Regions from separate parts of the Streptomyces sp. NPDC107521 genome, predicted to be linked through region 3. Evidence: riboswitches for the same ligand, from Rfam matches in the RefSeq annotation. Region 3 holds a riboswitch; each other region holds the start of a gene.
What was found. A riboswitch is a leader RNA that binds a small molecule or an ion and turns the genes downstream of it on or off. The one in region 3 is predicted to bind cobalamin.
Positions count from the first base shown of each region.

Region 1: another riboswitch for cobalamin. It lies ahead of ACZ7LB_RS26275 ((2Fe-2S) ferredoxin domain-containing protein); the one in region 3 lies ahead of ACZ7LB_RS18035 (CoA-acylating methylmalonate-semialdehyde dehydrogenase).
Region 2: another riboswitch for cobalamin. It lies ahead of ACZ7LB_RS13560 (ribonucleoside-diphosphate reductase subunit alpha); the one in region 3 lies ahead of ACZ7LB_RS18035 (CoA-acylating methylmalonate-semialdehyde dehydrogenase).

Region 1 is NZ_JBVKAT010000021.1:67,081-77,252, reverse strand. Features, by position in the region: gene ACZ7LB_RS26290 (rhodanese-like domain-containing protein) at 71-676, shown strand; gene ACZ7LB_RS26285 (rhodanese-like domain-containing protein) at 1,121-1,486, shown strand; gene ACZ7LB_RS26280 (sulfite exporter TauE/SafE family protein) at 1,483-2,226, shown strand; cobalamin riboswitch at 2,371-2,491, shown strand; gene ACZ7LB_RS26275 ((2Fe-2S) ferredoxin domain-containing protein) at 2,554-2,973, shown strand; gene ACZ7LB_RS26270 ((2Fe-2S)-binding protein) at 2,970-3,719, shown strand; gene ACZ7LB_RS26265 (hypothetical protein) at 4,134-4,295, opposite strand; gene ACZ7LB_RS26260 (ATP-binding protein) at 4,292-4,708, opposite strand; gene ACZ7LB_RS26255 (helix-turn-helix domain-containing protein) at 4,860-6,110, shown strand; gene ACZ7LB_RS26250 (ApeA N-terminal domain 1-containing protein) at 6,184-7,659, shown strand; gene ACZ7LB_RS26245 (hypothetical protein) at 7,731-8,261, opposite strand; gene ACZ7LB_RS26240 (hypothetical protein) at 8,435-8,674, opposite strand; gene ACZ7LB_RS26235 (bifunctional DNA primase/polymerase) at 8,899-10,172, opposite strand, start outside.
Region 2 is NZ_JBVKAT010000007.1:173,108-183,279, reverse strand. Features, by position in the region: gene cyc1 (epi-isozizaene synthase) at 1-910, shown strand, start outside; gene ACZ7LB_RS13570 (bifunctional albaflavenone monooxygenase/terpene synthase) at 907-2,271, shown strand; gene ACZ7LB_RS13565 (ribonucleotide-diphosphate reductase subunit beta) at 2,389-3,345, opposite strand; gene ACZ7LB_RS13560 (ribonucleoside-diphosphate reductase subunit alpha) at 3,459-5,894, opposite strand; cobalamin riboswitch at 6,018-6,177, opposite strand; gene mctP (monocarboxylate uptake permease MctP) at 6,995-8,605, opposite strand; gene ACZ7LB_RS13550 (DUF3311 domain-containing protein) at 8,602-8,859, opposite strand; gene ACZ7LB_RS13545 (GntR family transcriptional regulator) at 9,156-9,920, opposite strand.
Region 3 is NZ_JBVKAT010000011.1:21,191-31,362, forward strand. Features, by position in the region: gene ACZ7LB_RS18025 (prenyltransferase/squalene oxidase repeat-containing protein) at 1-162, shown strand, start outside; gene ACZ7LB_RS18030 (DUF4430 domain-containing protein) at 284-787, opposite strand; cobalamin riboswitch at 968-1,039, opposite strand; cobalamin riboswitch at 1,330-1,503, shown strand; gene ACZ7LB_RS18035 (CoA-acylating methylmalonate-semialdehyde dehydrogenase) at 1,685-3,208, shown strand; gene ACZ7LB_RS18040 (acyl-CoA dehydrogenase family protein) at 3,215-4,363, shown strand; gene ACZ7LB_RS18045 (enoyl-CoA hydratase/isomerase family protein) at 4,360-5,424, shown strand; gene mmsB (3-hydroxyisobutyrate dehydrogenase) at 5,421-6,317, shown strand; gene ACZ7LB_RS18055 (enoyl-CoA hydratase) at 6,314-7,093, shown strand; gene ACZ7LB_RS18060 (hypothetical protein) at 7,186-7,554, shown strand; gene ACZ7LB_RS18065 (short-chain fatty acyl-CoA regulator family protein) at 7,522-9,012, opposite strand; gene ACZ7LB_RS18070 (MmgE/PrpD family protein) at 9,224-10,172, shown strand, end outside.

The DNA.
Region 1 (10,172 bases), on a different contig from region 3:
GCCCTGTGCGGGCGCGCCCGCTCTCCCGCGTTCCGTTCCCGTTCCGCTGCCTCTCCACGGAGTAGTCCTCATGACCACCGACGCTTCCCGTACCTCCGTCTTCACCCCCGCCGCCCTTCAGCACCTGATCGAGACCGGTGACGGCCCCCGTCTGATCGACGTGCGGACGTCCGGCGAGTTCGAGACCGGCCACATCCCCGGCGCCCACAACGTGCCCCTGGACACCCTGCGCGAGCACCGTGCGGAGCTGCGCGGGCACCTGGACGAGGACGTGGTGCTGGTCTGCCGCGCCGGATCCCGCGCGGCGCAGGCCGAGGAGGCGCTCGCCGAGGCGGGCCTGCCGAACCTGCGGGTCCTCGACGGCGGCATGATGGCCTGGGAGGCTTCCGGCGCCCCGGTCGACCGCGGTCGGCAGCGCTGGGCACTGGAGCGTCAGGTCCGTCTCGTCGCCGGCTCGATCGTGCTCGTCAGCGGCGTCGTGGGGTTCTTCGTCCCCGGCGTGCACCTGATCGGCACCGCGATCGGCGCCGGGCTGACCTTCGCCGCGCTCAGCAACACCTGCGCCCTGGGCATGATGCTGTCCAAGCTGCCGTACAACCGGGGCCCGCGCACCGATGTCGGCACCGTCGTCGCCTCCCTGAAGAGCGGGTCCCGAGCGTCGGGGAGCGGGTCCTGAGCGTCCCGCGGCCGCCCCGGCCGACGGCCCCGGGCTGAGGGCCGTCCCGGGAACCCCGCTCGCGGTGGCCGCCCCGATGTCCTCCCCCGGCCCCGCCGGCGTCCCGCTCGGCCGGGGGCCGGGCCCGGCGGGCGGCACCGCGCGGGGCCGGCCGCCGAGGGCACCGTCCGCGCCACGCGGAGCGGGCCGCCCAGGTCCCGGCAGCCCCTCGCGGAGGCATCGCGCGGCGGAACCGCCGCCTCCCCCCGTTCTCGACGCCTCCCCGTTCTCGACGCCGCCGCCGGTGGGGCGGTCGCCGTCGACGACTCCGCTCCGCCACCGGGTCGGCCCGTCGTCACCGGCCCAGCGGGCGGCCGCCCGGTACCGCACCCGGTCCCGGGCCGCCGGTGGCCGCTCCGGCTCCCGCACGACGTACCCGCACGACCGCACGAAAGAGGTCCCGTGATGTTCCCGTTCTCCCGAGACAAGAAGCGCGTCACCGTCGAGGAGGCCCGTCGGCGCACCCTGGGCGCCGACGCCCCGGACGTCCTGCTGGACGTCCGCGAGCGGGGCGAGTGGACCGCCGGGCGGGCGCCCGGCGCGATGCACGCGCCACTGTCCGCCCTGGTCACGGGGGCGGCGCTGCCGAAGGCCGCCCGGGGCAGGCCGCTGACGGTGATATGCCGCAGCGGGAACCGCTCGCAGAAGGCCGCCGAGCTGCTCCGTGCGCGCGGCGCGGAGGCGGTGGACGTCAAGGGCGGGATGAAGCAGTGGGCCGCCGCCGGATACCCGGTGGTCGGCGGAAGCGGCGACGAGGGCTCGGTGGCATGACCGCCCTGATCCTCGCGCTGGTGGCCGGAGCCGTCGTCGGCCTGGCGCTCGGCGGCCTCGGCGGTGGCGGCAGCGTTCTGGCCGTCCCGGCCCTGACCTATCTGATCGGCATGGAGCCCGCCGAGGCGATCACCACCAGCCTGATCATCGTCACCCTGACGTCCGTCACCGCGCTCGCCGGGCACGCCCGGGACGGCAACGTGGCCTGGCGGACCGGACTGCTGTTCGCGGCGGCGGGCATCGTCCCCGCCATGCTCGCCGGTACGGCCGCCGGGCATCTGCCCCAGGCGGGGCTGACCGTCGCCTTCGCCGCCGTCGCGGGACTCGCCGCGCTGCGCATGCTGCGTCCCTCGTCCGCCGCGGCCGGGGGCGAGGTGCGCCCCGTCGGGGCCGGTGCCGCCGGTGCCGGGCTCGGCGCCGTGACCGGGCTGCTGGGTGTGGGCGGCGGATTCCTCGCCGTGCCCGCCCTGACGCGGGTGCTCAACCTCCCGATGCGCCGGGCCATCGGCACCAGTCTGCTGGTCATCACCATCAACTCCGCCGCCGCGCTCGGCGCCCGGGCCGGTACCGGAGTCCATCTGGACTGGGCCGTCATCGCGCCCTTCACCGCCGCCGCGATCCTCGGTGCCTGGGACGGCAAACGCCATGCGCGACGGCTCAGCGGCAACACGCTGCAGCGCGTCTTCGCCTACGCCCTGCTCGCGGTCGCGGCCTTCATGCTCGCCGACGCGTTCGTCTGACCCCTCCGCCGCTTCCGTGCCGCCCGCCGTGCCGGTCCCGGGCGGTGCCGCGCGGTCCCGGCTCCACCGGGCCGGGTGGGGCACCGTGGTGCGGGCGCGCCCCGCGATGGCAGGATGGCCGGCGACAAGGGCGACGGCGGAACGAGGAAGCCGGTGTGAATCCGGCGCGGTCCCGCCACTGTGATCGGCGAGCGGATCCCAGGACGGCCACGGCCCCAGCGGGCCGGAAGGCCGGGACGGGCATCGACCCGAGAGCCAGGAGACTCACGCGGTCGCCCCCTCGACGAACCACGGGGCGGATCTCCCCGGAGAGAGGAACGGCACCGCATGCCCGCGACGCCGACCGGACGAACCACTGACGGCACCCCCACCGGAGCGGCGGACGGCCCCGTGCCGTGCCGTGTCGTCGTGTGCCGCGACTGCTGCTGCGGCAGCCCCAAGGTGACCGGCGTCGACCACGCCGCCCAGACGGCGCGTCTGCGCGCCCAGGTCCCGGTGCGGGTGTCCGCCTGCCTGGACGTCTGCGACCAGGCCAACGTCGTCGTCGTACTGCCCTCCGCCGCGGGCCGGGCCGCCGGGGCCCGGCCCGTCTGGCTGGGCCTGGTCAACGACCCGGACGCGACCGAGGACGTCGCCGCCTGGGCACGCGCCGGCGGACCGGGCGTCGCGCCCCTGCCGGACATCCTCGACCTCTACGCCATCACGCCGCCGCGACGGCGTACGGCCCGACGGCGTACGGCCTCGTGATCGTGCGGACGGAGAACCGGGGAGGAGTCGGCACCGCGCACCGGGCCCGTGCCTCGTCCGCGTCCGTCACCGCCGCGCTGCGGGACGTGGCGGATCTCGGCGGCTTCTTCGCCCTGCGGACCGGCGGACGGGACGACGGCTGGCACCCGGTCGCCCGTTCCTACGCGGAGGGCTTCACCGACCTCGCCGAAGCCGTCGCCCGCCGCCACCGCACCCGGGAGCCGCGCGTCGACGTCTCCATCGCCCAGCTCGGCCATGCCGCGCGCCTCTGGTCACCGGCGCTGGCCTGCGTCGTCCTGCACGGGATCGTGCTCGACCTCGACGGGCTGCAACGGGCCGACGACGGACCGGCCCTCCGGCTGCCCCGGCCCGCCGGACTGCACGTCGACCGGCTCGACGACGGCCCCGCCCACGCGCTGTACCAGCAGGTGACACGCCATCTGTCGGCGCTGGCCGACGGCCTGCGCGTGAAGGTCGCCCCGCGGCTGCTGGACGGCAACTCGGCGTCGGCGCTCGCCGAGGCGGCCCGCGCCCTGCTGGCGCACCGCCCCGCCGCACGCGGACCGCTCACCGACCTCACGACCACGCTGCTGGACACCGGACGCCTGGCGGGCACCGGCACGCTCACCGGCCCCGACCTCACGTTCCGCCGCCTGAGCTGCTGCCTCTACTACCGCGCGCCGGACGGCTCGAAGTGCGGCGACTGCGGTCTCGCCGGCCGCGCGCGGGGGCGGGCGCCGCGGTGAGGCACGTCGGAGCGCGCCGGACAGCGGTCGGAGCGGCCCGGACCGGGGCCGGACACGGCCGCCGAAAGCCGCCCCGCCGGGTCCGTCCCTCGTGGCCCGTCGGCCCCGGCCGAGGGCGCCGGTCCCCGGCCGGTGCCCGGAAATGACCGAGGGCCGGTTCCGGATGACTCCGGAACCGGCCCCGACCCGCGACTGTCTCCAGTCGGGACGACAGGATTTGAACCTGCGACCCCTTGACCCCCAGTGAACGAAACACCGTCCACAGAGGTCTGTGAGTTCCGGGGAGTGCACAAACGTCCAGGTCAGGGCCAGCTTTTCCGGCTCGTTCCACGGAGTCCGTGAGATCTGCGTGAGACGACGAAGCCCCGGCTCGGTGGAGTTCACCGGCCGGGGCTTCGCCGCGCCTTGGGGCGGTCAGTTTTGCTCGTCGCCCTCGGCCTCTGCGCCGACGGCGGGCGGCTCGGGTTCAGCCGGGGCCGTACTGATCCGCAGGCATCCGTCCGTGCCGAACAGCTCGATCAACTGGGACAGATGGGCGCGCGCCGCGCTGCGGCCGGGGGTCTCTCCCGTGGTCACCCGCGCCCCTCCAGGTCCGCCCACACGATCTTGCCCCAGCGCCGCTCATCCGTGCCCCAGTCGGCGGCCAGCACCGCCACGAGGCGCAGACCGCGCCCGCCTTCTTCACTGTCGTCGGCTTCGCGCTGCAACGGCCGCGCCCGGGAGAGATCCGCGACGCCGACACGTACCCGCGCAGCGCCGGGACGGTCGATGACGACCCGGATGGATTCCCGCCGGGCGTGCTGCACGGCGTTGGCCACCAACTCGGAGACGATCAGCGCCCCGTCCTCGGCCAATGCGTCCAGCCCCCAGACGGCACAGGCGGTACGAAGCAGGCGCCGCGCGGTGGCTGCGCTCTCGGGCTGCCTCGGCAGGGTCTCGCTGTACCCGGGGTGCCCGGTCTGGCGGGCCCGGGTTGTAGGTTGCGGCATGTCGGTCTGCTTCCTTCAGATCGGCCAGCCCCGGGGCCGTTCGCGCGGTCGCCGGGGCGCTTCGCGTTCAGGTAACCGGGGTGCGTGATCATGCGGAGGAGCCAACCAGGGGGCCAGGGAGGGGCCACACTAGATACGGAAGGGGGCCACCATGAGCGACACCACCGAGCGACGCCGCGAGTTCGGCGCCTACCTCGCCGATCTGCGGCGGCACTCCGGCCGCTCGCAGCGGCAGTTCGCCGCCGTGCTGTGCGCCGTGTCCGGCGCCCAGTCGATCACACGGCACGAGGTCTCCCGATGGGAGCGCGGGGAGCGCATCCCGGACGCGTGGCTGCCCACCTTCGCCCAGGTACTCGGTGTGCCGCTGCGTGAGCTGGAGCAGGCCGCCGCGTACGCCCGGGGGGATGCTCAGGCCACCCTTCCCGGGGTCGCGGCCACCCTCGCGGACTTTCTGCCCGACGGGGACGCGCTGGAGCCCCTGGCGACCCCCCGTGGCCGTCGGATCGGCGCCACCACCGTGGACGGCCTGGCGGCTCGCGTCCACGGCCTCCGGCTCGCGGACGATGTGCTGTCCGGCGGAGACCTGATCGCCCCCGCCTTCCGCGAGCTGCGCGCCGCCGTCCGCCTGTACCGCGAGTCCGAGCACTCCGAGGAGACGGGGCGCGGCCTGCTCGTACAGATCGGGGAGTTGGGCCAGATCGCCGGATGGATCGCCTCCGACGCCGGTCGGGGTGACGACGCGGAGCACGCCTACCGGCTCGGACTCTCGGCCGCCCGCCAGGCCGGGGACGCGCCGCTGGTGGCACAACTCGCGGGCAGCCTCGCCTACCACCTGACGAACAGCGGCCGGGAACGGAAGGGCCTGGAACTGGCGAAGGCAGCGGTCTCCGAGGCCGGGCCGGACGCTCCGGCCACAACCCGCGCCCTGTTCCTGGACCGCGTGGCTTGGGCGCACACGCGTGCCGGGGAGGCGCAACCGGCCCTGCGGGCTCTCGGGGAGGCCCACGCCGCGCTGGATGCCACGGACGGCCCTCCCGCGCCGACGTGGGCCTATTGGGTGAACCGCGAGGAGCTGGAGGTCATGGACGCCCGGGTGTTCACCGAGCTGCGCCGCCCGCTGCGCGCGGTGCCGCTACTCCAGGACGTGCTGGGACGCTACGACGCCACCCACGCCCGGGAGGTCGCGCTGTACCGCTCATGGTTGGCCGTGGCGCTGGCGGACGCGAACGAGCCCGAGCAGGCTGCTGAAGAGGCCCGCCGCGTCATCGACACGTCCGGCGATCTTTCCTCGGAGCGCACGGCGGAACGGGCCCGGACGGTCCTCCACCGGCTGAAGGATTACGAGGACGTGCCCGAGGCGCGCGAAGTACTGGCCGACTACGGACACTTGCTGCTGGCTTAGGGGTACGCCACTCGTTTCCGGTCGGTCAAGCTAGCAAAGTGCCTTCAGCGAAGGCGTCGAGGAAAGAGGAACTTTGCCCGATCAGCAGACACCACTGCGCCTGTCATACGAGCCGGATGACTATTTGTGCACATGGAATATCCCCGACGGAAAGGGGGGCAGCACTGAACTCCCAGGCCAATTGGAAGTACTGCCGAACCGTGCGCCAAAGGGTTCCGTGTATGGCCGCCTTCCGCTAAACCGCGACGAGCCCCAAGAAGGAGTGTTCTCCTTCTCTTTCCCGCAGGTTGTAGAAGCTCCAGTCCTATCAGGGACATTGGCCAATGGTGGATCAGTAATCCTTCTTGACGCCCACATTACTTACTGGACCATGAACCAAGGGCACGTGACTGGCAGCGCGGCCCTCTTGAGCAAAGGTGGGGAATTCTTTGGTCGGCGCAGTCCACAAATGGCGCCCGAACATGACAATGAAATCCCCCTTGTGTCGTCAATAGAATTTCAGATAACAGCACTCGATGCACTTACCGGAACTGCACCAATCGCGAGCGTGCAGACTCCAGGCGTACATCCGGACAATCCCAAGGGTTTGTGGAGTGCCAATCTTAACCTGGAAGCACGAGCTGAGTGGTCAAAGGAAGGCGTGGAGCTTTCCGTTGGCTACAACGGCCGAATGCGAACCGCAGACGGATTTGAATTTCGCCTTTGTTTTAGCCCGGTAGCGACGGTCACCTTTCAACGAGGCGTATCGCTTCGGGTTGCATTTGACGAGTTCATAGAGCCGCTCCGACGGATCAGCTCAATCGCAACTGGTAAGCCCCAGGATCTGACGTACGTAGCAGTAAGGCTGACTGACATTGCGGGTCAGTACCAGGTGTACGGCACCGGTATCACGCAGGCTCCATTTGCTAGCTCAGAAAAAGACGTTAGGAATCACCGGAGTGCCATCAGAGCTAAAGCTGACGAACTATCCCTTTTGGACCTGGTTCTCGAATGGCGCAAATATTCAGCAGAGCACCACCCTTTGGTGGAAACATATGGCTCAATGTTGCACGCACACGACCAGCACCCACGGTCGCGCTTCTTGCTGCTAATCCAAGCATTGGAAGGTCTGCACGGATACGAAACCCGCAACGAGTACGACCAACGCCGGCTTAGCCATCTATCCAAGCGAGATCAGGTCATTGACAGCCTGAGCAGCGTAGCTGACCGCGACGTGATGCAATTCTTGAAGAAGTTCCTTTCGAAGAACCCTCCCACGAGCCTCGATGCCGTATTGAAGTCCATGACTGGCGCGCTCCCTGTTGACATCATGGACCGCATTGCGGCGACCTCACTCGTTACAGAGGCCATGTCCAACCCCTCAGTAAAAACACCGGCAAATGCGCTGCGCATCGTTCGGAATAACCTTGCGCACGGCACGCGAGGCTACGATGCGTTCGAACTTGATGAAGTGGTGCGCATCCTCGAATTGGCAGTACGGGCTCATTCACTGAGAATCCTGGGGTGCCCAGATGACGTAGTGAAACGAGTCTTCGAGGAATCTGATTGATCAATCGGCTCGCCTGGGTTCTCGTTACACGCAGGAAGCCGCAGCGCTCACGGGCTACGGCTTCCTGGTGTTCAGGCGGCGGGGAGTTCCGGCCGCCCCTCGGCGGCCATGCCCCGCAGGAGACCGGCCATCACCTCCGGGACGCGGGCGCGCTGCGCGGCCGTCAGTTCCAGGGCGTCCAGCGCCCGGTTCATCGCCTCGAACATGATCTTCGTCTGGACCTCGGCCAGCGTCACCAGGCGCTCTTCCACGCCCATGCGGGCCGCGAGGTCGCACATCTTCAGCAGCCGGTCCCGTTCCTCCCCGTACAGCCGCACCCAGCCATTCACGGCCGCGCTGTACGTGGTGTCCACGCCGGGGAACTCCCCTCCCTGGCGCTCCACTTCGGAGGTCATGTCCCACACCAGGGCGTCCGCCTCGGTCTCCTGCACCCGCTCCAGCAGCCACGCCACGTGGCCCGCCGCCTGCCGGATGAGCCGGGAGACGACGACCGCCGGGTCTTCTTGCGGACCGTCCACGTCCCCGTAGGTGCGCAGGAACTCGGCCGTGGCCTCCCGGCGCTGCGCAGCGGCCCGCACCTGTGGTGCTGCGCCACCGTGCATCCGGCACACGGTCGCCCCGGTGACCGCCATGCCACGACACCGGCCGCCGGACCGCGTACGGGCCGTACAGCGGCCGTCCTCGGGCGTCTCCGGGCCGATTCCGCCGCCGGTGGCCGACTGGATGCGCGCACGGGGTCCGCGCCCTCCGGACGCGCGCATGGGGTCGTTCGCGCTCATGCTGCCTCGGCTCCCTTCCGGGCGCCCTGCACGCCCGCCTGACGGCCGTTCACGCCCAGGACCGGACCGGTTGCCGCCGGGCGCTCCAGCGGCACCACGGTTGCGCCCTGGCCGTCCTCCGGCTGCACCTCGGGGCGCCCCGCGCGGTGGGTGCCGTGCCACCACACGCTGAACATCAGCACGCCGGTCGTGGCCGCGCTCCCGGCGCAGGCGCTCAGCATCATGGACTGGTTCATGATCTTGCTCCTCAACTGTTGTTGATCTTGCTGTGCGTTCCGCCCCCCTTTCAGGGGGGGGCGGAAACGTGCACCTCGGCCGCGTGTACCGCGTGCACCTGAGCGTGTAGCTGTGACCTGCGGCTTTGCCGGGACCGTGCACCCGGCGTGCCCCGCGTGCACCTGCACGCCGAAAACGCCGCGTGCACCTGTTCGTGCACCCCTGCACGGCCTCGTGCGGGCGGTCAGAACAGGGCGCCGGACGGGGCCCGGTAGACCGTGCCCGCGCCCGCCGGACCGGCCTTCGCCTCCAACTGCCCGGCCTCCACGAGCTTGGCCAGACGGCGCCGCGCCTTCTCCTTCTGCGCCGCGCTCGGCTTCTCCGTCTCGAAGATCGCCTTGGCCGCGTCCAGGGCGGAGATCCCGCCCCGGCTCGCACCGGCCAGCGCCACGAGATCCGCCGTGTGGTGCACGGTCGTGGTGCCGGTGGTGTGGTCGTGCAGCAGACGGAACGGGCCCACCTCCGCGAACGGCTGCTTCAGGTGACGCAGGCTCACGATCGGGTCGCCCGCCTCACCCCACAGCGAGATCACCGAGCCCGAGCCCGACGTGATCCACGTAGAGCCGTAGATGTCCGCGAGGGTGTTCGGCTCGGCGCCGTTCGCGCCACGCTTCACCGTGTGGTGCAGTTCCAGCACTTGCACGCCCTCCCGCAGCGCGAACTGCCGCGCCCGGTTCCACCCGGCCCCCACCTCGTCGTCGGACAGCCCAATGGCCGCGTCCTTCAGCGAGTCCACGACCACGGTGTCCGCCCCGGCCTGCTCGCACATGCACATCAGGGTCTCGGGGTGGCGGGCGAGGTCCGCCGGAGGCGGCCCCTCCCACACCACGAGGCGTTCGCTCAGCCGGTGCGGGTCGTCCCCGGCGAAGATGCGCGCCCCGGCCCGCCGGGTCTGCGCCGGGCGGTCCATCGCGAGCAGCAGGACCCGCTTACCGGGTGCCACCGGGAACCCGAGCACCGTCGGCTGAAGGCCGATGCGCGCCCGGATGATCTGGTGTGCGAGCGTCGTCTTGCCCACTCCCTGCGGAGCCCCGATCAGCAGGGCCTCACCTTCGGCCCACAGGATCTCTTCGCCGTGTCCCCACACCGCCGGAGGCACCTCGGGGACGTTGTGGAAGAACGCCCCGCCGGGCTGGAGCAACTGCACCACGGCAGCCACCTCGGCCTGCTCGTGCTGCCGTGTCTCGGTGTCCCAGATGGACCGCATGGTCTTCAGCAGGTCCGCTTCCCCAATCGGGTCGGCGGACGCGGCGTTGGCGGCGCGCACCATGTCCGAGTACCAGGACCACCCGCGCGGCGGGGCGAACTTCCAGGCGTCGCCCGCGTAGTGCCCGGCCACGGCCGCCAGCCAGTTGTTCCCGCGCGCCGGGTCGTCGGCCGGAAGGGACAGCAGGTGGGAGAGCTGAGACCCCGACGGCCGGCCAGCTACCACGCTGCCACCCGTACCGGGCTGCGCCG
Region 2 (10,172 bases), on a different contig from region 3:
GGTCCATGAATATGCCGACGGCCTGTGCTACACGGACCTCATGGCGGGCTACTACCTGGGCGCCCCCGACGCGGTGATGCAGGCGATTGCCGACTTCAGTGCGTGGTTCTTCGTCTGGGACGACCGGCACGACCGCGACGTCGTCCACGGGCGGGCCGGGGACTGGCGGCGGCTGCGCGACGCCCTGCACGCCGCGCTCGACGCGCCCGCCGGGCACCTGCGGCACGAGGACGCGCTGGTCGCCGGGTTCGCGGACGGCGTGCTGCGGCTGCACGCCTTTCTCCCGGCGAGCTGGAACGCCCGCTTCGCCCGCCACTTCCACGCGGTCATCGGCGCGTACGACCGGGAATTCCACAACCGCACCCGCGGCGTGGTGCCCACCGTCGAGGAATACCTCCAACTGCGCCGGCTCACTTTCGCGCACTGGATCTGGACCGATCTGCTGGAGCCGAGCGCCGGACGGGAACTCCCGGAACCGGTGCGCAAACACCCCGCCTACCGCCGCGCCGCCCTCCTCAGCCAGGAGTTCGCCGCCTGGTACAACGACCTCTGCTCGCTCCCCAAGGAACTGGCGGGCGACGAGGTCCACAATCTCGGGATCAGTCTCGTCACCCATCACGGACTGACCCTGGAAGAGGCCGTCGGAGAAGTCGGGCGCCGCGTCGAGGAATGCGTCACCGAATTCCTCCGCGCGGAACGGGACGCGGTGCTCCTCGCCGACGCCCTCGCCGACGGCACCGCGCGCGGAAGGGAATTGAGCGCCGCCGTGCGGGCCTGCGTCGGCAATATGCGGAACTGGTTCAGTTCCGTCTACTGGTTCCACCACGAGTCGGGCCGCTACCGGGTGGACACCTGGGACGACCGCTCCACGCCCCCGTACGTCGACAACGAAGCGGCAGGTGAGAAATGACCGTGGATTCGGTCAGCCCCAGGACCGACCCCGGGCCGCGGGTGCCCCCCGTCGCCGGCGGCCGTGTGCCGCTCCTCGGCCACGGCTGGCGGCTCGCCCGCGACCCGCTGGCCTTCATGGCCCAGCTCCGCGACCACGGCGACGTCGTCCGGCTCCGGCTCGGCCCCAAGACCGTCTACGCGGTGACCACCCCGGCCCTCACCGGCGCCCTCGCCCTGAGCCCCGACTACCACATCGCCGGACCGCTGTGGGAGTCGCTGGAGGGCCTGGTCGGCAAGGAGGGCGTGGCCACCTCCAACGGCGCCCTCCACCGCCGCCAGCGGCGCACCATCCAGCCCGCCTTCCGGCTCGACGCCATCCCCGCCTACGGGCCGATCATGGAGGAGGAGGCGCACGCGCTCACCGAGCGCTGGCGGCCCGGCACCACAGTCGACGCCACCTCCGAGTCCTTCCGGGTGGCCGTCCGGGTCGCCGCCCGCTGCCTGCTGCGCGGCCAGTACATGGACGAGCGGGCCGAGCGGCTGTGCGGGGCGCTCGCCACCGTCTTCCGGGGCATGTACCGGCGCATGGTGGTGCCGCTCGGGCCGCTCTACCGGCTGCCGCTGCCCTCCAACCGGGCCTTCAACAGCGCGCTGGCCGACCTCCACCGGGTGGTCGACGAGATCATCGCGGAGCGCCGCGCCTCCGGGCACCGGCCGGACGACCTGCTGACCGCCCTGCTGGAGGCCGAGGACGAGAACGGCGACCCCATCGGGGAGCAGGAGATCCACGACCAGGTCGTCGCGATCCTCACCCCCGGCAGCGAGACCATCGCCTCCACGGTCATGTGGTTGCTCCAGGCACTCTCCGCGCACCCGGAGCACGCCGACCGGATCCGCGAGGAGGTCCTCGGCGTCACCGGCGGACGCCCGGTGGCCTTCGACGACGTGCGCAGCCTGCCGCACACCGGCAACGTCATCGTGGAGGCCATGCGCCTGCGCCCGGCCGTCTGGGTGCTGACCCGGCGCGCGGTGGCCGACACCGAACTCGGCGGCTACCGGATCCCGGCCGGGACGGACATCATCTACAGCCCGTACGCCATCCAGCGCGATCCCCGCTCGTACGCCCGCCATCTGGAGTTCGACCCGGACCGCTGGCTCCCGGAGCGGGTGACGGAGCTGCCGAAGTACGCCATGCGGCCCTTCAGCGTGGGCAACCGCAAGTGCCCGAGCGACCACTTCTCCATGGCGCAGCTCACGCTGATCACGGCGGCACTGGCCACCCGGTACCGCTTCGAGCAGGTGGCCGGCTCCCGGGACGCGGTCCATGTGGGCATCACGCTGCGCCCCCACAAGCTGCTGGTCAGACCCGTGGAGCGGTGACGCGGGCCGGGAGGGGCCGGGAGGGGCCGGGAGGGAGGTGCCGGGAGGGGGCCGAGGGGAGGAGGGGCCGGGGCGGCCCGGTCCCTCCCCCCCCCTCGGCCCGGAACGGCCCGGACCTCAGAAGTCCTCGTCCAGGTCGACGGTGCCCTCCACCGCCACCTGGTACGCCGAGGCGCGCCGCTCGAAGAAGTTGGTCAGCTCCTGGACCCCCTGCAACTCCATGAAGGAGAAGGGGTTCTCCGACCCGTACACCGGGGCGAAGCCCAGCCGGGTGAGGCGCTGGTCGGCCACGCACTCCAGGTACTGGCGCATGGAGTCGGTGTTCATGCCGGGCAGACCCTCGCCGCACAGGTCGCGCGCGAACTGCAGCTCGGCCTCCACGGCCTCCCGCAGCATGTCGGTCACCTGCTCCTGGAGCCGGTCGTCGAACAGGTCCGGCTCCTCCTTGCGCACGGTGTCCACCACGTCGAACGCGAACGACATGTGCATCGTCTCGTCCCGGAACACCCAGTTGGTGCCGGTCGCCAGCCCGTGCAGCAGACCGCGGCTGCGGAACCAGTAGACGTAGGCGAAGGCGCCGTAGAAGAACAGGCCCTCGATGCAGGCCGCGAAGCAGATCAGGTTCAGCAGGAAGCGGCGGCGGTCGGCCCGCGACTCCAGCCGGTCGACGGTCTCCACGGAGTCCATCCACCGGAAGCAGAACTCGGCCTTCTCACGGATGGAGGGGATGTTCTCCACGGCCGCGAAGGCCGCCGCCCGGTCCTCCGGGTCGGGGAGGTAGGTGTCCAGCAGGGTCAGGTAGAACTGGACGTGGACGGCCTCCTCGAACAGCTGCCGGCTCAGGTACAGCCGCGCCTCGGGGGAGTTGATGTGCTTGTAGAGGGTCAGCACCAGGTTGTTGGCCACGATCGAGTCGCCCGTCGCGAAGAAGGCGATCAGACGGCCGATGAGGTGCTGCTCCTCGGGGGTCAGCCGGGCCAGGTCGGCGACGTCGGAGTGGAGGTCGACCTCCTCGACGTGCCAGGTGTTCTTGATGGCGTCCCGGTAGCGCTCGTAGAAGTCCGGGTAGCGCATGGGGCGCAGGGTCAGTTCGAAGCCCGGGTCGAGCAGGTTCTTGGTCGTGGCGGGAGCGGCGCGCCGCTCCCCGGAGCCGTCGGCGGAGGCGGTCTCGGTGTGCTGGGTGGTCATTACTGGCAGGCCTCGCAGGACTCGGGGTTTTCCAGGGAGCAGGCCACCGCGTCCGGGTCGGCGCTCTGCTGGGCGGGTACGGCGGCACGCGCCCCGGCGGCGCGGGCGATCCGCGTCGCGGGACGGGAGCGCAGGTAGTAGGTGGTCTTCAGGCCCCGCTTCCAGGCGTACGCGTACATCGAGGAGAGCTTTCCGATGGTCGGCGTCTCCAGGAACAGGTTGAGCGACTGGGCCTGGTCCAGGTACGGGGTGCGGGCGGCGGCCATGTCGATCAGGCCGCGCTGCGGGATCTCCCAGGCGGTGCGGTAGAGGTCGCGCACCTCCTCGGGGATCCAGGCGAAGTCCCGCACCGAGCCGTTGGCCTCGCGCAGCGCCTCGCGGGTGCGGGCGTCCCAGACGCCGAGCCGCTTGAGGTCCTCCACCAGATAGGAGTTGACCTGGAGGAACTCGCCGGACAGGGTCTCGCGCTTGAACAGGTTGGACACCTGCGGCTCGATGCACTCGTAGACGCCCGCGATGGAGGCGATGGTGGCCGTCGGCGCGATGGCCAGGAGCAGCGCGTTGCGCAGACCGGTGGTGGCGAGGCGCTCGCGCAGGGCCGCCCAGCGCTCCGGCCACTCCGGGCGCACGCCGTAGTGGTCGGGGTGCAGCACGCCCCGGGCGGTGCGGGTGCTCTCCCAGGCCGGCAGCGGGCCCGAGCGTTCGGCGAGGTCCGCGGAGGTCTCGTAGGCGGCGAGCATGATCCGCTCGGCGATCCGGGTGGACAGGGCCTTCGCGGCGGGGGAGTCGAAGGGCAGGCGCAGCCGGAAGAAGACGTCCTGGAGGCCCATCACACCGAGGCCGACCGGGCGCCAGCGGGCATTGGAGCGGCCCGCCTGCTCGGTCGGGTAGAAGTTGATGTCGACGACCCGGTCCAGGAAGGTCACCGCCGTGCGCACGGTGGCGTCCAGCCGTTCCCAGTCCATGTCCCCGGCCGCCGTGTCGACGAATGCCCCGAGGTTGACGGAGCCCAGGTTGCAGACGGCCGTCTCCCCGTCGTCGGTGACCTCGATGATCTCCGTGCAGAGGTTGGAGGAGTGGACGACGTGGCCCGGCTCGGCGGTCTGGTTGGCGGTGCGGTTGGCGGCGTCCTTGAAGGTCATCCAGCCGTTGCCGGTCTGCGCCAGGGTGCGCATCATCCGCCCGTACAGCTCCCGCGCGGGCAGCGTCCTGCGGGCCAGCCCGGCCGCCTCGGCCGCGCGGTAGGCGGTGTCGAACTCCTCGCCCCACAGATCGGTGAGCCCGGGCACGTCGGCGGGGGAGAACAACGACCAGTCGCCGTCCGCGTCCACCCGGCGCATGAACTCGTCGGGGATCCAGTGCGCGAGGTTCAGGTTGTGGGTGCGGCGGGCGTCCTCGCCGGTGTTGTCCCGCAGCTCCAGGAACTCCTCGATGTCCGCGTGCCAGGTCTCCAGGTAGACCGCCGCGGCCCCCTTGCGCCGGCCGCCCTGGTTCACGGCGGCGACCGAGGCGTCCAGGGTCTTCAGGAACGGGACGATGCCGTTGGAGTGCCCGTTGGTGCCGCGGATCAGCGAACCCCGGGAGCGGATGCGGGAGTAGGCGATGCCGATGCCGCCGGCGTGCTTGGACAGGCGGGCGACCTGGTGGAGCCGGTCGTAGAGGGAGTCCAGCTCGTCCCTGGGGGAGTCGAGGAGGTAGCAGGACGACATCTGGGCGTGCCGGGTGCCCGAGTTGAACAGGGTGGGGGAGGAGGGCAGGTAGTCGAGGCGGCTCATCAGCCCGTAGAGCGCGTCCACCTCGTCCAGGACCCGGGTGCCGGTCGCCGCGTCCGGCGCCGTGTCGTCCGCGAGGCCGGCGGCGACGCGCAGCAGGAAGTGCTGGGGCGTCTCGACGACCTTGCGGGTGACCGGGTGGCGCAGCAGGTAGCGGCTGTGCAGGGTGCGCAGGCCGAAGTAGCCGAAGCGGTCGTCGGCGTCCGGGTCGATCAGCGCGTCCAGGTGCTCCGCGTGCCGACGGACGAACGCGGCGGTCCGGTCGCCGATCAGGCCCTCGCGGTGCCCGGTGGCGACGGACTCGGTGAACCGGGTGACGCCCTGGGAGGCGGCCTCGGCGCGGATGCCGATGGTCAGCAGCCGGGCGGCCAGCCGGGAGTAGACGGGGTCCTCCGAGATCAGCCCCGCCGCGGTCTCGGTGGCCAGCTCGCGCAGCTCGGCCTCGTCGGCGTGGGCGGACCGGCCGCGCAGCGCGGCGGCGGCGACCCGGCCGGGGTCGGCGTCGGGGAGGTCGGCGGTCAGCCCGGTCAGGGTGCGCAGCAGCGCGGTACCGGGACCGTCGGTTCCCGCGGACGCGGGGGCGGCCGCCACCGGGGCGGTCGTCACCGTGGCTGGAGCCGTCACCCGGATCGCTGAGGCCGGATCGGCTGGCGCGGTGGTCACGTGGAGCACTCCCTCGCTCGGCACGGGGCCATGCGGGGGGCAGGGGCAGCTCACGAGCGCACGGGGCGGTCGAGTCCACCGACCCACTCCGCGAGGCCCGGACGTCATGGCACCCGGCCGGGACGGCAGGGCGCACTGCCGGCAGGTCCTCGGACTGACAAGCGTGCGGAAACGCGCGAGTACACCGTTGCGGGACAGTTCCGGATTCGCACCGGATTCCCCTGCGACGACAGCGAGCATGAGCATACATCTTGTGCCGGGGAGCGGAAGCACCCCCAGATGTAGTGTCGTGCTCGGCGGGAGAGGCGGGCCGGGACGGGCCCTCGGGGGCCTCGCGGGGCATCTCGCGGGGCGCCGTGACGGCCCGGCGGGGGCCTCGTGGCGGCCCCGCGACGGCGGGGCCGGAGCCCGCTCGGCGGTCCGGCGCGGTGCTTCGGCGGAGGTGCGGTGCCGCTCAGGAGGGCCGGGTTCCCCCGGTGCCGTGACCCTGCCGCGCAAGGGGCGGAGTCCCCCCGCACGGTACCGCGCCCGCCGGGGCGCGGGACGGTGACCCCGGACACGGGGGCCGGGTCCGGGGCGGGGCCGGAGGGTCGGCGGGGTGGTGCCGGGACCCCGAGGGCGCCGGAGCGCGGTGGCGAGGGGTGACGGGGGCAGGGGGCCCGGCGGTGCCGCGGGTGACTCGGTGCCGTGGTGGCGCCCGTGATGTCGGACACGTTCGCCGGCCCCGTGACCCCGGACACATCCGCCGAGCCCCTGCGGACGCGTCCGCCGCGCCGGACGGTGAGGTGCCTCCTCGGTGTGCGGCGCCGGTCGCGGAGGACGCGGTGCGCGACGGCTTCCGCGGCCGTGCGTCCGACGCCGTCCACGCCCGACGCATCCGGTACGGGCGCCCCCTCCCGCCCCGCCGTGTCCGAAGGGCGCGGCGACGGACCGCCGGCTCGCTCCGACGCCCCGTCAATGCCGTTGCGCCGCGACACCGCGACACCGCTGGGCGCCGCGGCCCGCGGCCCACAGGTGCGGGGGGTGCCGGGTGCGGGGGTGCGGGGGTGCGGGACGGGGCGCGAGCGATGGCCCGCGCCCCGTCCCTCGCCCCGTCCCTCTCAGCGCGCGCTGTCCGCCGTGGCCGGCGGCGTCTCCACCGCGACGCCCGGGTCGCCCGCGTCCGCCGTGTAGTCGCCCGGCCGGGTCTCGTCGACGCCGTCGGGTGCCTTCACGGCCCGCAGGACGACGGTGAGGACCACCGTCACCGCGACGTTGAGCACGAAGGCCGTGAGACCGAGGTAGCCGATCTCCCCGATGCCCGGGATCTCCTTGGCCGAGCCGCCGAAGTGCTTCTGGGTCGGCGAGGCCACCCCGTACGCGGCGACCGTGCCGTAGGCCATGCCGACCGCCCAGCCGCCGAGCAGCGCCCAGCGGTGGAACCAGCGGGTGAACAGGCCGCCCACCAGCGCCGGGAAGGTCTGCAGGATCCAGATGCCGCCGAGGAGCTGGAAGTTGATCGCGACGGTCTTGTCCATGCCGAGGACGAAGACCAGCGCGCCCACCTTGACCAGCAGCGACACCAGCTTGGAGACGCGGGTCTCCTCCCGGGGCGTGGCGTCCGGCCTGATGAAGTCCTTGTAGATGTTGCGGGTGAACAGGTTCGCCGCCGCGATGGACATGATCGCCGCCGGGACCAGCGCGCCGATGCCGATGGCGGCGAAGGCCACGCCCGCGAACCAGTCGGGGAACATCGTCTCGAAGAGCTGGGGGATGGCGAGCTGCCCGTTCTTCACCTTGATCCCGGCCGCGACGGCCATGAAGCCGAGCAGCCCCAGCAGGCCCAGCATCAGCGAGTAGAGCGGCAGGATCGTGGTGTTGCGCCGGATCACCTCGCGGCTGCGGGAGGAGAGCGTCGCGGTGATCGAGTGCGGGTACATGAACAGCGCGAGCGCCGAGCCCAGCGCCAGCGTGGCGTACGTCCACTGGCTCGTGCCGCCCGGCACCAGCCCGCCCGAGCCCGCCGCGGTGAACTTGTCGTTCGCGGCGGAGAAGATCTCGTCGAACCCGCCGAGCCTGATCGGGATGTAGATGATCGCCACCGCGATGACGAGGTAGATCAGCGTGTCCTTGACGAAGGCGATCAGCGCGGGCGCGCGCAGCCCCGACGAGTAGGTGTAGGCCGCCAGCACGCCGAAGGCGAGCAGCAGCGGCAGGTCCTTGACGAACCAGTGGGTGTTCTCGCCGCCGCCGACGCCCATCACGTCCAGGACGGCCTGGATGCCGACGAGCTGGAGCGCGATGTACGGCATGGTGGCGAGGATGCCGGTGACGGCGACCGCCAGCGACAGCCCCTTCGAGCCGAACCGGCCGCGCACGAAGTCGGAGGTGGTGACGTAGCCGTGCCGGTGGGAGACGGACCACAGCCGCGGCAGGAAGGTGAAGATCAGCGGGTACACCAGGATCGTGTACGGCACCGCGAAGAAGCCGGAGGCGCCCGCCGCGTAGATCGCCGCCGGGACGGCGACGAAGGTGTAGGCGGTGTACAGGTCGCCGCCCAGCAGGAACCAGGTGACCCAGGTGCCGAACGAACGGCCGCCCAGGCCCCATTCGTCGAGGCTGTGCTCGTTGTCGGCCCGGCGCCAGCGGGCGGCCAGGAAGCCGAGGACGGTGACGAGCGCGAAGAAGAGGATGAAGACGGCGAGCGCGACGCCGTTGACCCCGTCGTTCACCGGGCACCGCCTTCCCGGCGGGCGCGCTGGTCACGCTGCCAGAGCCGGTACGCGGTCATCGTGAGGGCGGTGGAGACGAGCACCCAGGCCATCTGGTACCAGTAGAAGAACGGGATGCCCCATAACGCGGGGTCCGTCCGGGCGTAGGAGCCGACCCACAGCATGGCGACGAACGGTGCGAGGAGGCAGAGGCCGATGACGACGCGGACGGGCGTCACCACCGGGCCTCCGGCGGGTCTTGCGGGTGCTGGCATGCGGCGGTTCCGTTCCCTCGGTGAACACCTCGGTGCAGTGCGCACGAAAATGTAGGGGACGGCGTCCGGGCAGCGGAAGACCCCGGCCGGGGATCTCCGTCCGGCCGGGTGACTGTTCCGCTGTTCCGCGTTCTTTGTTCGCTGTTGTGCCCGCCGTGCCGGGCGGACGGATCGTCAACTCCCGTACACGGCACGTGCGTTCGACGTACCGTGCGTGGAGCGCGCCGTGCCCGCCGGGTCCGGCGCGGGTGCTCCCGCGCGCCTGCCGGCGGGTTCCGCTTCCGGCAGGGCGGGGCTCAGTCCTGGGGGCGCTTGAGGCGGGCCACGAACTTGTACCGGTCGCCGCGGTAGACCGAGCGCACCCACTCCACGGGCTGCTCGGTGCGGTCCAGCGAGTGCCGGGACAGCATCAGCATCGGCAGGCCGACGTCGGTGCCGAGCAGTCCGGCCTCGCGCGGGGTGGCCAGCGAGGTCTCGATGGTCTCCTCGGCCTCCGCGAGATGGACGTCGTACACCTCGGCGAGCGCGGTGTAGAGGGAGGTGTACTTCACCAGGGAGCGGCGCAGCGCGGGGAAGCGCTTCGCCGACAGATGGGTGGTCTCGATGGCCATGGGCTCGCCGTTGGCCATGCGCAGCCGCTCGATGCGCAGCACCCGCCCGCCCGCGGTGATGTCCAGCAGCCCCGCCAGCCGGTCGTCGGCGGTGATGTAGCCGATGTCCAGGAGTTGCGAGGTGGGCTCGAGGCCCTGGGCCCGCATGTCCTCGGTGTACGAGGTGAGCTGGAGCGCCTGGGAGACCTTGGGCTTGGCGACGAAGGTGCCCTTGCCCTGGATGCGCTCCAGCCGGCCCTCGACCACGAGTTCCTGGAGGGCCTGGCGGACGGTGGTGCGGGAGGTGTCGAACTCGGCCGCCAGGGTGCGCTCGGGCGGCACCGGCGTGCCCGGCGTCTGGGTCCGGGTCATGTCGAGGAGGTGCTTCTTCAGGCGGTAGTACTTGGGCACGCGCGCGGTACGGACTGTCGCCCCACCCTCGTTCTCCGCACTGCTGACGTCGGTGCTCATGCTCTGCCTTCCCGGCTCCGGGTGCCGAAGCGGCCGACATCCCCTATCGGCCACGGCTCACATCGTGGCACGGCTCCGCGCCGACACTTCTGGCACGCTCCGTGATCCCTTCTGTATACCTGCGGGACCCCCGTTGGTCTAGTCCACACCGCCGGGGATGCCGCTGGTACGTCGCTGTGGGACCGTACTGGCACGTCGCTCGGGGGTCAGTGGTACACCCGGCCCCGGTCGGTCCGATCTGCCGCTTGCGGA
Region 3 (10,172 bases):
GCGCCCTCGTCCGGCACGGGCGCCGTCACCTCCCTCAACGGCAAGGCCGGCGGCGGTTCCGGCACGTGGAAGGCCAGCCTCGACGGCTCGTCCTTCGCCGCCGCGGCCCGGGGCACCGCCGTGGGCGTCGGCGACACGATCGCCCTGCGCTGGGGGGCCTGACACCGGCGGGGCCGCGGGGAGCGCCCGGACCGGCTCCCCGCGGCCCCGCGTCCGCGGGGCCCGCACGGCGGGCTCGTCGCCGGCCCCGCCGTGCGCGCGACCCGGACGGGATGACGTTCCGTCAGAAGGCCGTCCAGGTGAAGGCGACCTCGTCCCCGGCGACGAGCCCGAACTGGCAGCCGCCGACCGGTGTCGAGGTGCCGTTGACGGAGATGTTCCAGTAGGCGCCGCCCCCGCCGCTGACGTTCCCGATGGTGTCCACCGAGAAGTCGTCGAAGGACGGGTACCACGTGCCGTCCCAGGTGAAGCCCCTCCGGTGGGCGGCGTCGTCGAGCGCGGCGGTCGGTGTGGGCACCGCACTGGCGTGGGCGCCGCCGTTGGTGCCGTCGCACGTGTGGGTGCCGCCGGTCGCGGTGGTGACGTCGTGGCCCCGTGTCCGGACCCGGCCCTTGAACAGGAGCCCGTCCGGCCCCTGCACCGTCAGGGACACTCTGACGGGGGCGTTGGTGCCCGTGGTCGCGGCCGTGGCGGCGCCGTCGGCGTGGGCGACGGCCGTCCCGGAGGACAGGGCCAGACCGAGTACGGCCACGGCGGCCAGGTGACGGTGGACGGATGTGCGGCGCATGGCGGAGCCTTCCTGATCGGGCGGTCCGCGGCAGGGCCGCCGGGCCGCCGGACCGCGTCCGGGCGGGCGCTGCGGTGCCGCCCGCCGCAGGGCGGGTCGGACACCGGGCCGTGGCGGCACGGGGGCTCTCGGCTTCACGCTGCAGACCATGACAGTGGGAAGCGGTACGGAGCACGTGCCGGGTTCCCCGACTCGCGGCCCGACGGGCCGCACACGGTTGCAGGTCAGCGCCGGATTCCCACCGGCTTCCCCCGGTCACGCGCGTATGCGGTTGTCGTGCCGTACGCGGTGACGCCCTTCCGCGGTCCGTCGGCCGTGGCCGACGGGCGCCGAAGTCAGCGCAGTCTAGGGCCAGTTGAGGAGAAGGCGCCACAGGCACCTCCGGTGCGGGCGGGGTGCCGGGCCGATGGCGGGGCCCCTTGCCGGGGCGGACGGTCGCGGCACGTCCCGGGGGCCGGGCCCCCGGAGCGCGGCGCCGATGGGTGCCGCCCCGGACAGGGTTCGTGTGTCGCTGGATTTACTAGGACGACCGACTATATAGTCGCGGACACAAGGCCCGCGGTGCAGGGAAGCCGGTGTGATTCCGGCACGGTCCCGCCACTGTGACCGGGGAGCACGCCGTCGAGCAGGACGCCACTGACGAGCTGGATGTCGGGAAGGCGGACGGCGCGCGCTGATCCGGGAGTCAGGATACCGGCCGCGGGACGTTCCGTGTTTTCCACGAGGATGGAGCCGACACGCATGGCACCGGTGTGCACCCATGACCCTGGTGAGCCCTCCCTCTGACGAGGCCGCGGCCCCACGCGATCTCGCGCCCCCGATCTCCGTATGCCGACCGCGTTCGGACGCCGGGCCGGCGCGCCGTCCCCGGATCCCTCCTGACGAGAGCAGGCAGTCATGGTCCGTGAGCACGAACGCGCCTCCGTGCGCGAGTTGACGCACTTCATCGGCGGCAAGCACACCCCGGGAACCTCGGGGGCCTTCGGCGACGTGTACGACCCCAACACCGGCCGGGTCCAGGCCCTGGTACCGCTCGCCGACCGGGCGGAGACCGAGGCGGCGATCAGCGACGCCGCGGCGGCGCAGCCGGCCTGGGCGGAGTGGAACCCCCAGCGCCGCGCCCGTGTCCTGCTGGCGTTCCTGCGCCTGGTGGAGGGCGAGAAGGACGCCCTGGCCCGGCTGCTGTCCGCCGAGCACGGCAAGACGGTGGCCGACGCGCACGGCGACATCCAGCGCGGCCTGGAGGTCGTCGAGTTCGCGGCGGGCATCCCGCACCTGCTCAAGGGGGAGTTCACCGACAACGCCGGCACCGGCATCGACGTCCACTCCCTGCGCGCCCCGCTCGGCGTGGTCGCGGGCATCACGCCGTTCAACTTCCCCGCCATGATCCCCCTGTGGAAGGCCGCGCCCGCCCTGGCCTGCGGCAACGCCTTCATCCTCAAGCCGTCGGAACGGGACCCGTCCGTTCCGCTCCGGCTCGCCGAGCTGTTCCTGGAGGCGGGGCTCCCGCCGGGCGTCCTCAACGTCGTCAACGGGGGACGGGAGGCGGTCGACACCCTGCTGGAGGACCCGCGCGTGGCCGCCCTCGGCTTCGTCGGCTCCACCCCCGTCGCCGCGCACGTCTACGCCACCGCCGCCGCCCGCGGCAAGCGCGCCCAGTGCTTCGGCGGCGCCAAGAACCACATGATCGTGATGCCCGACGCCGACCTCGACCAGGCCGCCGACGCCCTGGTCGGCTCCGGGTACGGCTCGGCGGGCGAGCGCTGCATGGCCATCTCCGTCGCCGTCCCCGTCGGTGAGGCGACCGCCGACGCCCTCGTGGCCCGGCTCAAGGAGCGCGTCGCCGCGCTGCGCATCGGCCGCAGCGACGACCCCGGGGCCGACTTCGGCCCGATGGTCGGCCCGGAGGCCGTCGAGCGGGTCCGCTCCTATGTGGACCTCGGAGTGGAGGAGGGTGCCGAACTCGTCGTCGACGGACGCGACTTCACCCTTCCGGAACACGAGGACGGCTTCTTCGCCGGGGCCAGCCTCTTCGACCGGGTCACTCCCGGCATGCGCATCCACCAGGAGGAGATCTTCGGTCCCGTCCTGTGCGTCGTCCGCGCCGCGGACTACGAGGAGGCGCTGCGCCTGCCCAGCGAGCACACCTACGGCAACGGCGTGTCCATCTTCACCCGGGACGGGGACACCGCCCGCGACTTCAGCCGACGCGTGACCACCGGCATGGTCGGTGTCAACGTGCCCATCCCGGTACCCGTCGCCTACCACACCTTCGGCGGCTGGAAGCGCTCCGGTTTCGGCGACCTCAACCAGCACGGCCCGGACGCCATCCGCTTCTACACCCGGACGAAGACGGTCACCTCGCGCTGGCCCGCCGGCCAGAGGGAAGGCGCCAGCTTCACCCTCCCCACGATGGGCTGACCCGACATGACCGGCACCCTGCTCACCGAGGACCAGCAGGCCCTCGTGGAGACCACCTTCGACTTCGCCCAGGACCACCTCGCCCCGCAGGCCCTCGACTGGGACCGCGACAAGCACTTCCCCGTGGACGTGCTGCGCAAGGCGGCGGGTCTCGGCCTCGGCGGCGTCTACGTCCGGGAGGAGTCCGGCGGCTCCGGCCTCGGCCGCGCCGACGGAGTCCTCGTCTTCGAGACGCTCGCCTCCGGCTGCCCGTCCATCGCCGGATACCTCTCCATCCACAACATGGTCGCCTGGATGATCGACAGCTACGGCGACGACGCCCAGCGCGAGCGGTGGCTGCCGCGCCTGTGCGCCATGGAGGACCTCGCCAGCTACTGCCTCACCGAACCGGGCGCCGGATCGGACGCGGCCGCCCTGACCAGCCGTGCCGTACGGGACGGCGACGACTGGGTGCTCACCGGCGTCAAGCAGTTCATCTCCGGCGCCGGCGCCGCCCGGCTCTACGTCGTGATGGCCCGCACCGGCGGTGAGGGATCCGCCGGGATCTCCGCGTTCGTCCTCGACCGGAACGACCCGGGCCTCGGCTTCGGGCCGAACGAACGGAAGATGGGCTGGAACGCCCAGCCCACCCGCCAGGTGGTCATGGACGGCGTCCGCCTGCCCGCCGACCGGCTCCTCGGCCGCGAGGGCGACGGCTTCCGGATCGCCATGAACGGCCTCAACGGCGGCCGTCTCGGCATCGCCGCCTGCTCCCTGGGCGGCGCCCGCAGCGCCCTCGACCGCAGCCTCGTCCACCTCGCCGACCGCGAGGCGTTCGGTGCCCGGCTCCTCGACGCCCAGGCCCTGAGGTTCCGGCTCGCCGACATGGCGACCGAACTCACCGCCGCCCGCGCGCTGGTCCAGCAGGCAGCGCAGGCACTGGACCGGGGCGATCCGCAGGCGCCGTACCTGTGCGCGATGGCCAAGCGGTTCGCCACCGACACCGGCTACTCGGTCGCCGACCGCGCCCTTCAGCTCCACGGCGGATACGGCTACCTCAGCGAGTACGGGATCGAGAAGATCGTCCGGGACCTGCGGGTCCACCAGATCCTGGAAGGAACCAACGAGATCATGCGCGTCATCGTGGCCCGCGGTCTGACGGAGGCGTTCGGATGAGCGACGTCCTGTTCCGGACCGGCGGCCGGGCCGCCCACATCGTCCTCAACCGTCCGGGGGCCCTGAACTCCCTCACCCGGGGGATGGTGCTCGCCGTCGAGGAGGCGCTCGCGGAGTGGGAGCGCGATCCGGCGGTGGAGGCCGTGGTCCTCACCGGGGCGGGGGAGCGGGGGCTGTGCGCGGGCGGTGACATCCGCGCCATCCACGAGGACGCCCGGGACGGCGACGGCAGCGCGACCGCGGCCTTCTGGCGCGACGAGTACCGTCTCAACGCCCGTATCGCCCGCTATCCCAAGCCGTACGTCGCCGTCATGGACGGGGTCGTGATGGGCGGCGGCGTCGGCGTCTCCGCCCATGGCAGCGTGCGGATCGTCACCGAGCGCTCCCGCGTCGCCATGCCCGAGACCGGCATCGGCTTCGTCCCCGACGTCGGCGGCACCCATCTGCTCGCCCTCGCCCCCGGAGAGCTGGGCACCCACCTCGCCCTCACCGGCGCGGCGGTCGGCGCCGCGGACGCCCTCCTGTGCGGACTGGCCGACCACTACATGCCCTCCGCCTCCCTGCCCTCCTTCGTGGAAGACCTCGACCGGCTGCCGGTGCGCGAGGCACTCGGGCGGCACGTCCAGGACCCGCCGCCGGGCGGACTGGCCGCCCGGCGGGACTGGATCGACGCCTGCTTCGCCGCGGACACCGTCGAGGAGATCGTCCATCGGCTCCACGCCCACGGCGGTCCCGCGGCCGAGGAGACCGCCGGAACCCTGCTCACCAAGTCGCCGACCGCGCTCAAGGTGACCCTGGCCGCGCTGCGCCGCGCCCGGCGGCTCGGGCCACTGGAGCGGGTCCTCGAACAGGAGTACCGCGTCTCCCGCGCCTGTCTGCGCGGCCCCGACCTGATCGAGGGCATCCGGGCCCAGGTCATCGACAAGGACCGGACGCCGCGCTGGTCGCCCGCCACCCTGGAGGAGGTCACCGACGCCGACGTGGAGCGGTTCTTCGCCCCGGCCGACGGGCCCGGACCCGTCCCGACCCCCTCGGGAGCCCTGGAGGAGATCGCGTGGTGACCCGGACCGTCGCGTTCGTCGGACTCGGCCACATGGGCGGCCCGATGGCCGCCAACCTGGCCGGGGCGGGCCACCGCGTGCTCGGCCACGACCTCGTCCCCGAAGCCGTGGAGGCCGCCTGCCGGGCCGGGGCCGAACCCGCGGGGTCCGTGACCGCGGCCGTCCGGGAGGCGGACGTGGTCATCAGCATGCTGCCCGCCGGACGTCATGTCCTGGACCTCTACGACGAGGCCCTGACCGCCGCCCGCCCCGGCACCCTCTTCGTCGACTGCTCCACCGTCGACGTCGCCGACGCGCGGACGGCCCACGAGCGGGCCCGCACCGCCGGGATGCGCTCCCTGGACGCGCCCGTGTCCGGCGGAGTGGTCGGTGCCGAGGCCGCCACCCTGACGTTCATGGCGGGCGGTGGCGAAGAGGAGTTCACCGAGGCGCGCCCCCTGCTGGAGGCCATGGGCAGGAGGGCCGTGCACTGCGGCGGGCCGGGCGCCGGGCAGGCCGCCAAGATCTGCAACAACATGATCCTCGGCGTCTCCATGATCGCCGTCAGCGAGGCGTTCGTCCTCGGCGAGAGCCTCGGGCTGTCCCATCAGGCGCTGTACGACGTGGCCTCCACGGCCTCCGGCCAGTGCTGGGCGCTCAGCGTCAACTGCCCCGTTCCCGGGCCCGTCCCGGCCAGTCCCGCCAACCGGGACTACCGGCCGGGCTTCGCCGCCGCCCTGATGGCCAAGGACCTGCGGCTGGCCGCCAACGCCGCGAAGGCGGGCGGCGTGCACACGGAACTCGGGCACCGCGCGGCGGAACTGTACGCCGAATACGCCGAGGGCACCGGTGGCGCGCGGGACTTCTCGGCCATCGTCGGCACCATCAGGGAACGGAGCGGAGACGCCACGTGAGCGACGAGTACGAGACCATCCTGGTCGAACGCAAGGGCCGCACCGCCTGGCTCACCCTCGACCGGCCCAAGGCGCTCAACGCGCTGAACCTCCGGGTGATGAACGAGGTGGTCGCCGCCACCGAGGCACTCGACCGGGACCCGGACATCGGCTGCCTCGTCATCACCGGCTCGGCGAGGGCCTTCGCGGCCGGGGCCGACATCAAGGAGATGGCACCGCGGGGGTACATGGACATGTACCTCACCGACTGGTTCGCCGCATGGGACCGGCTCGGACAGATCCGGACGCCCACCGTGGCCGCGGTCGCCGGCTACGCGCTCGGCGGAGGCTGCGAACTGGCCATGCTCTGCGACATCCTGCTCGCCGCCGACACCGCCGTCTTCGGCCAGCCGGAGATCAAGCTCGGGGTGATCCCGGGCATCGGCGGCTCCCAGCGGCTGACCCGGGCCGTCGGCAAGGCCAAGGCCATGGAACTGTGCCTGACCGGGCGCACCATGGACGCCGCCGAGGCCGAGCGGGCCGGACTGGTCTCCCGGATCGTGCCGGCCGGTGAACTCCTCGCGGAGGCGCAGGCGGTCGCCGAGTCGGTGGCGGAGATGTCGCTGCCGGTGGCGATGATGGCGAAGGAGGCCGTCAACCGCGCCTTCGAGACCAGCCTCGCCGAGGGGGTCCGCTTCGAACGCCGCCTGTTCCACGCGGTGTTCGCCACGGCCGACCAGAAGGAGGGCATGGCGGCCTTCACCGGCAAGCGGGCGCCGGTCTTCCGGCACCGTTGAACCACCCGGTACGCGGGGCCCCGGGGAACGATCCCGGGGCCGCTCGCGTTCCGGCACGTACGACCAGCGGAACGGGAGGACGGGGTACCGGAATGACCAGACGTCGGCAGCCGCCACGCATCACCGTGGAAGGGGTGGAGGCGGTCGCCCTGACCGTGGCGGAGTACGAGCAACTCCTCGCGTGCAGAAGGCAGGTCGGCGGCCAGAGCGCCCGGCTCCGGGCCCTGGGCGACCGGATGCGGCGCACCGAGCGGCTCCTGGAGGACCTGGCGGAACTGGTGGCCGACCCACCGGAGGGCCGTCCGGCACCCCCGGCGCCCGGGCCGGACCCGGCGGGCCACGGACGAACCGGCCGCCCGGACGGACCGCCGGACACCGGGGAGGACCCGGAGGGGGAGGCGGCGCGCCTGCGCCGTGCCATCTCCGTGCTACTGCGCGGGCACCGCGCCGAATCCGGCTGATCCGGGTTCCGCCGCCGGCCCCGGACCGCTCTCGACCGGATACGGCACATACGTCCGCCGGTCGGGGTCGACGGCCAGCCGCCCGCCCGCCGGGGGGCGTGCCCGCTGCGCGCAGTCGCGGCGTTCGCAGATCCGGCAGCCCAGCCCGATCGGGGTGGCGGCGCGGGAGTCGTCGAGGGCGACGCCCTCGGCGTAGACGAGCCGGTGGGCGTGGCGCAGCTCGCAGCCGAGGGCCACGGCGAACTCGGCGCGCGGGGCGCGGTGGCCGAAGCCGCCCCGGGTGATGGTGCGCGCCACCCAGAAGTACCGCTTGCCGTCCGGCATCTCCGCGACCTGGGTGAGGATCCTGCCGGGCGCGGAGAACGCCTCGTAGACGGTCCAGAGGGGGCAGGTGCCGCCGAGCCGGGAGAAGTGGAAGTCGGTCGCCGACTGCCGCTTGGAGATGTTCCCGGCCCGGTCGACGCGGAGGAAGGAGAAGGGGACCCCGCGCCGCCCGGTCCGCTGGAGGGTGCTGAGGCGGTGGCAGACGGTCTCGAAGCCGACGCCGAAGCGGGCCGAGAGCAGCTCGATGTCGTAGCGCACCTCCTCGGCCACCGTGTGGAAGACGGAGTACGGCATCAGGAGGGCGCCCGCGAAGTAGTTCGCCAGGCCGATGCGGGCCAGCGCGGGGGACCTCGGCGAGGTCAGGCCCGTGGCGCTGTCCGCCAGCAGGCCGAGGAGCGGCCCGTGCTCCAGCAGGGCGAGCTGGGTGGCGAGCTGGAAGGCCCGCTGGCCCTCGCTGAGCCAGGGCGACAGGAACAGCAGACCGGTGTCGGGGTCGAGTCTGCGGGCGTCACCCGAGCGCCCGGGAGCCGCCCGGACGACCCTGATCCCGTGCTCCTCGCCCAGGCGGGCGACGAGGGCGTCGGAGACCCGGCCCGGGCGCAGGCGCATCGCCCCGGCGAGGCGTTCGGCCTCGGTGTCGAGCGGCTCGAAGTGGTTGTGGTGCGTGTAGAAGAAGTCCCGCACCTCGTCGTGCGGCTCGGTGGCGGGCAGCAGACCGTCCGCGGCCCCGGGGGAGCCGAGGGCGGCGGCCCGCTCCACCGTGTCCCGGTAGCGCCGGTGCAGGGCGACCAGGGCGCGCGCCACCTCGGGGTGGTCCCGGGCCGCCTCGGCGATCTCCTCGGGAGCGAGCGGCGCCGCTCCGCACGCCTCGTCCGCGACCGCGGCCCGCAGGTCGGTGGCGAGCCGGTCCTCGTCGGCCTCGGAGAAGAACTCCGCGTCGACCCCGAAGACCTCCGCGATCCGCAGCAGCACCGACGCGGTCAGCGGGCGCCGGCTCTGCTCGATCTGGTTGGCGTAGCTGGTGGAGATGCCGAGGGCGCGGGCCATGTCGACCTGGTTCATCCCGTGCTCGCGGCGCAGCCGCCGCAGCTTCGCATGGGCGTGGATCTTGCGGTCGGCTGCTCCTCGGGGCACGGCGCACATCCTTGTCGCAAGCCGGGAAGGGGAGGCGTTCCGGCGGGCCTGCTTGCGAACATAGCATCCGCGACCTTCGCCAAATTCGCAGATTCGCAGCTCCCGGATGGCGGGATTCCACAGACTGGAGAGGTGGCCGGACCGGTGCGGAACGGGCACCGTCGATCACGTCAGCACCGGCAAGGACCGTCCGCACCCCGCGAGGAGCCCCGTGATCGAGCACCACGTCCGTGTCCACCCCAGCGCCGACCGGCTTGCGCGCGAGGACCAGCTCGCCTGGAAACTGGCGGACGTGGCCACCGGTACCGGGGAACCGGATCCCGACAGCGCCGGCATGGTCGTCAACCGGGTGATCGACAACGCCTCGGTGGCCGTCGCCTCCCTGCTGCGCCGCCCGGTCGCGGTCGCCCGTGCCCAGGCCACCGCCCACGGCGCCGCCGCCCCCGGAGCCTCGGTCCTCGGCGCGGCGGTCCGGGTCTCCCCGGAGTGGGCCGCCTGGGCGAACGGCACGGCCGTGCGCGAGCTGGACTACCACGACACCTACCTGGCCGCCGACTACTCCCACCCCGGCGACAACATCCCGCCGCTGCTCGCCGTCGCCCAGCACACCGGCCGCACCGGCGCCGACCTGCTGCGCGGCATCACCGCCGCCTACGAGATCCACGTCGCGCTGGTCAGGGGCATCTGCCTGCACGAGCACCGCGTCGACCACGTGGCCCACCTCAGCGCCGCCACCGCCGGCGGTCTGGGATCGATGCTGCGGCTGCCGACCGCGACGGTGTACCAGGCGGTGCAGCAGGCCGTGCACACCACCACCGCCACCCGTCAGTCCCGCAAGGGCGAGATCTCCAGCTGGAAGGCGTACGCGCCGGCGTTCGCCGGGAAGGCGGCGATCGAAGCCGTCGACCGGGCCATGCGCGGCGAGACCTCCCCGTCGCCGATCTACGAGGGCGAGGACGGCTTCCTCGCCTGGATGCTGGACGGCCCGGGCTCCGACTACACCGTCGCCCTCCCGGGGGCGGGCGAGCCGCGCCGAGCGATCCTCGACACCTACACGAAGGAGCACTCGGCCGAGTACCAGGCCCAGGCGGTCATCGACCTGGCCCGGCGTCTGCGGGCGAAGGCCGGTCCCCTGGACAGGGTGCGCTCGGTCGTCCTGC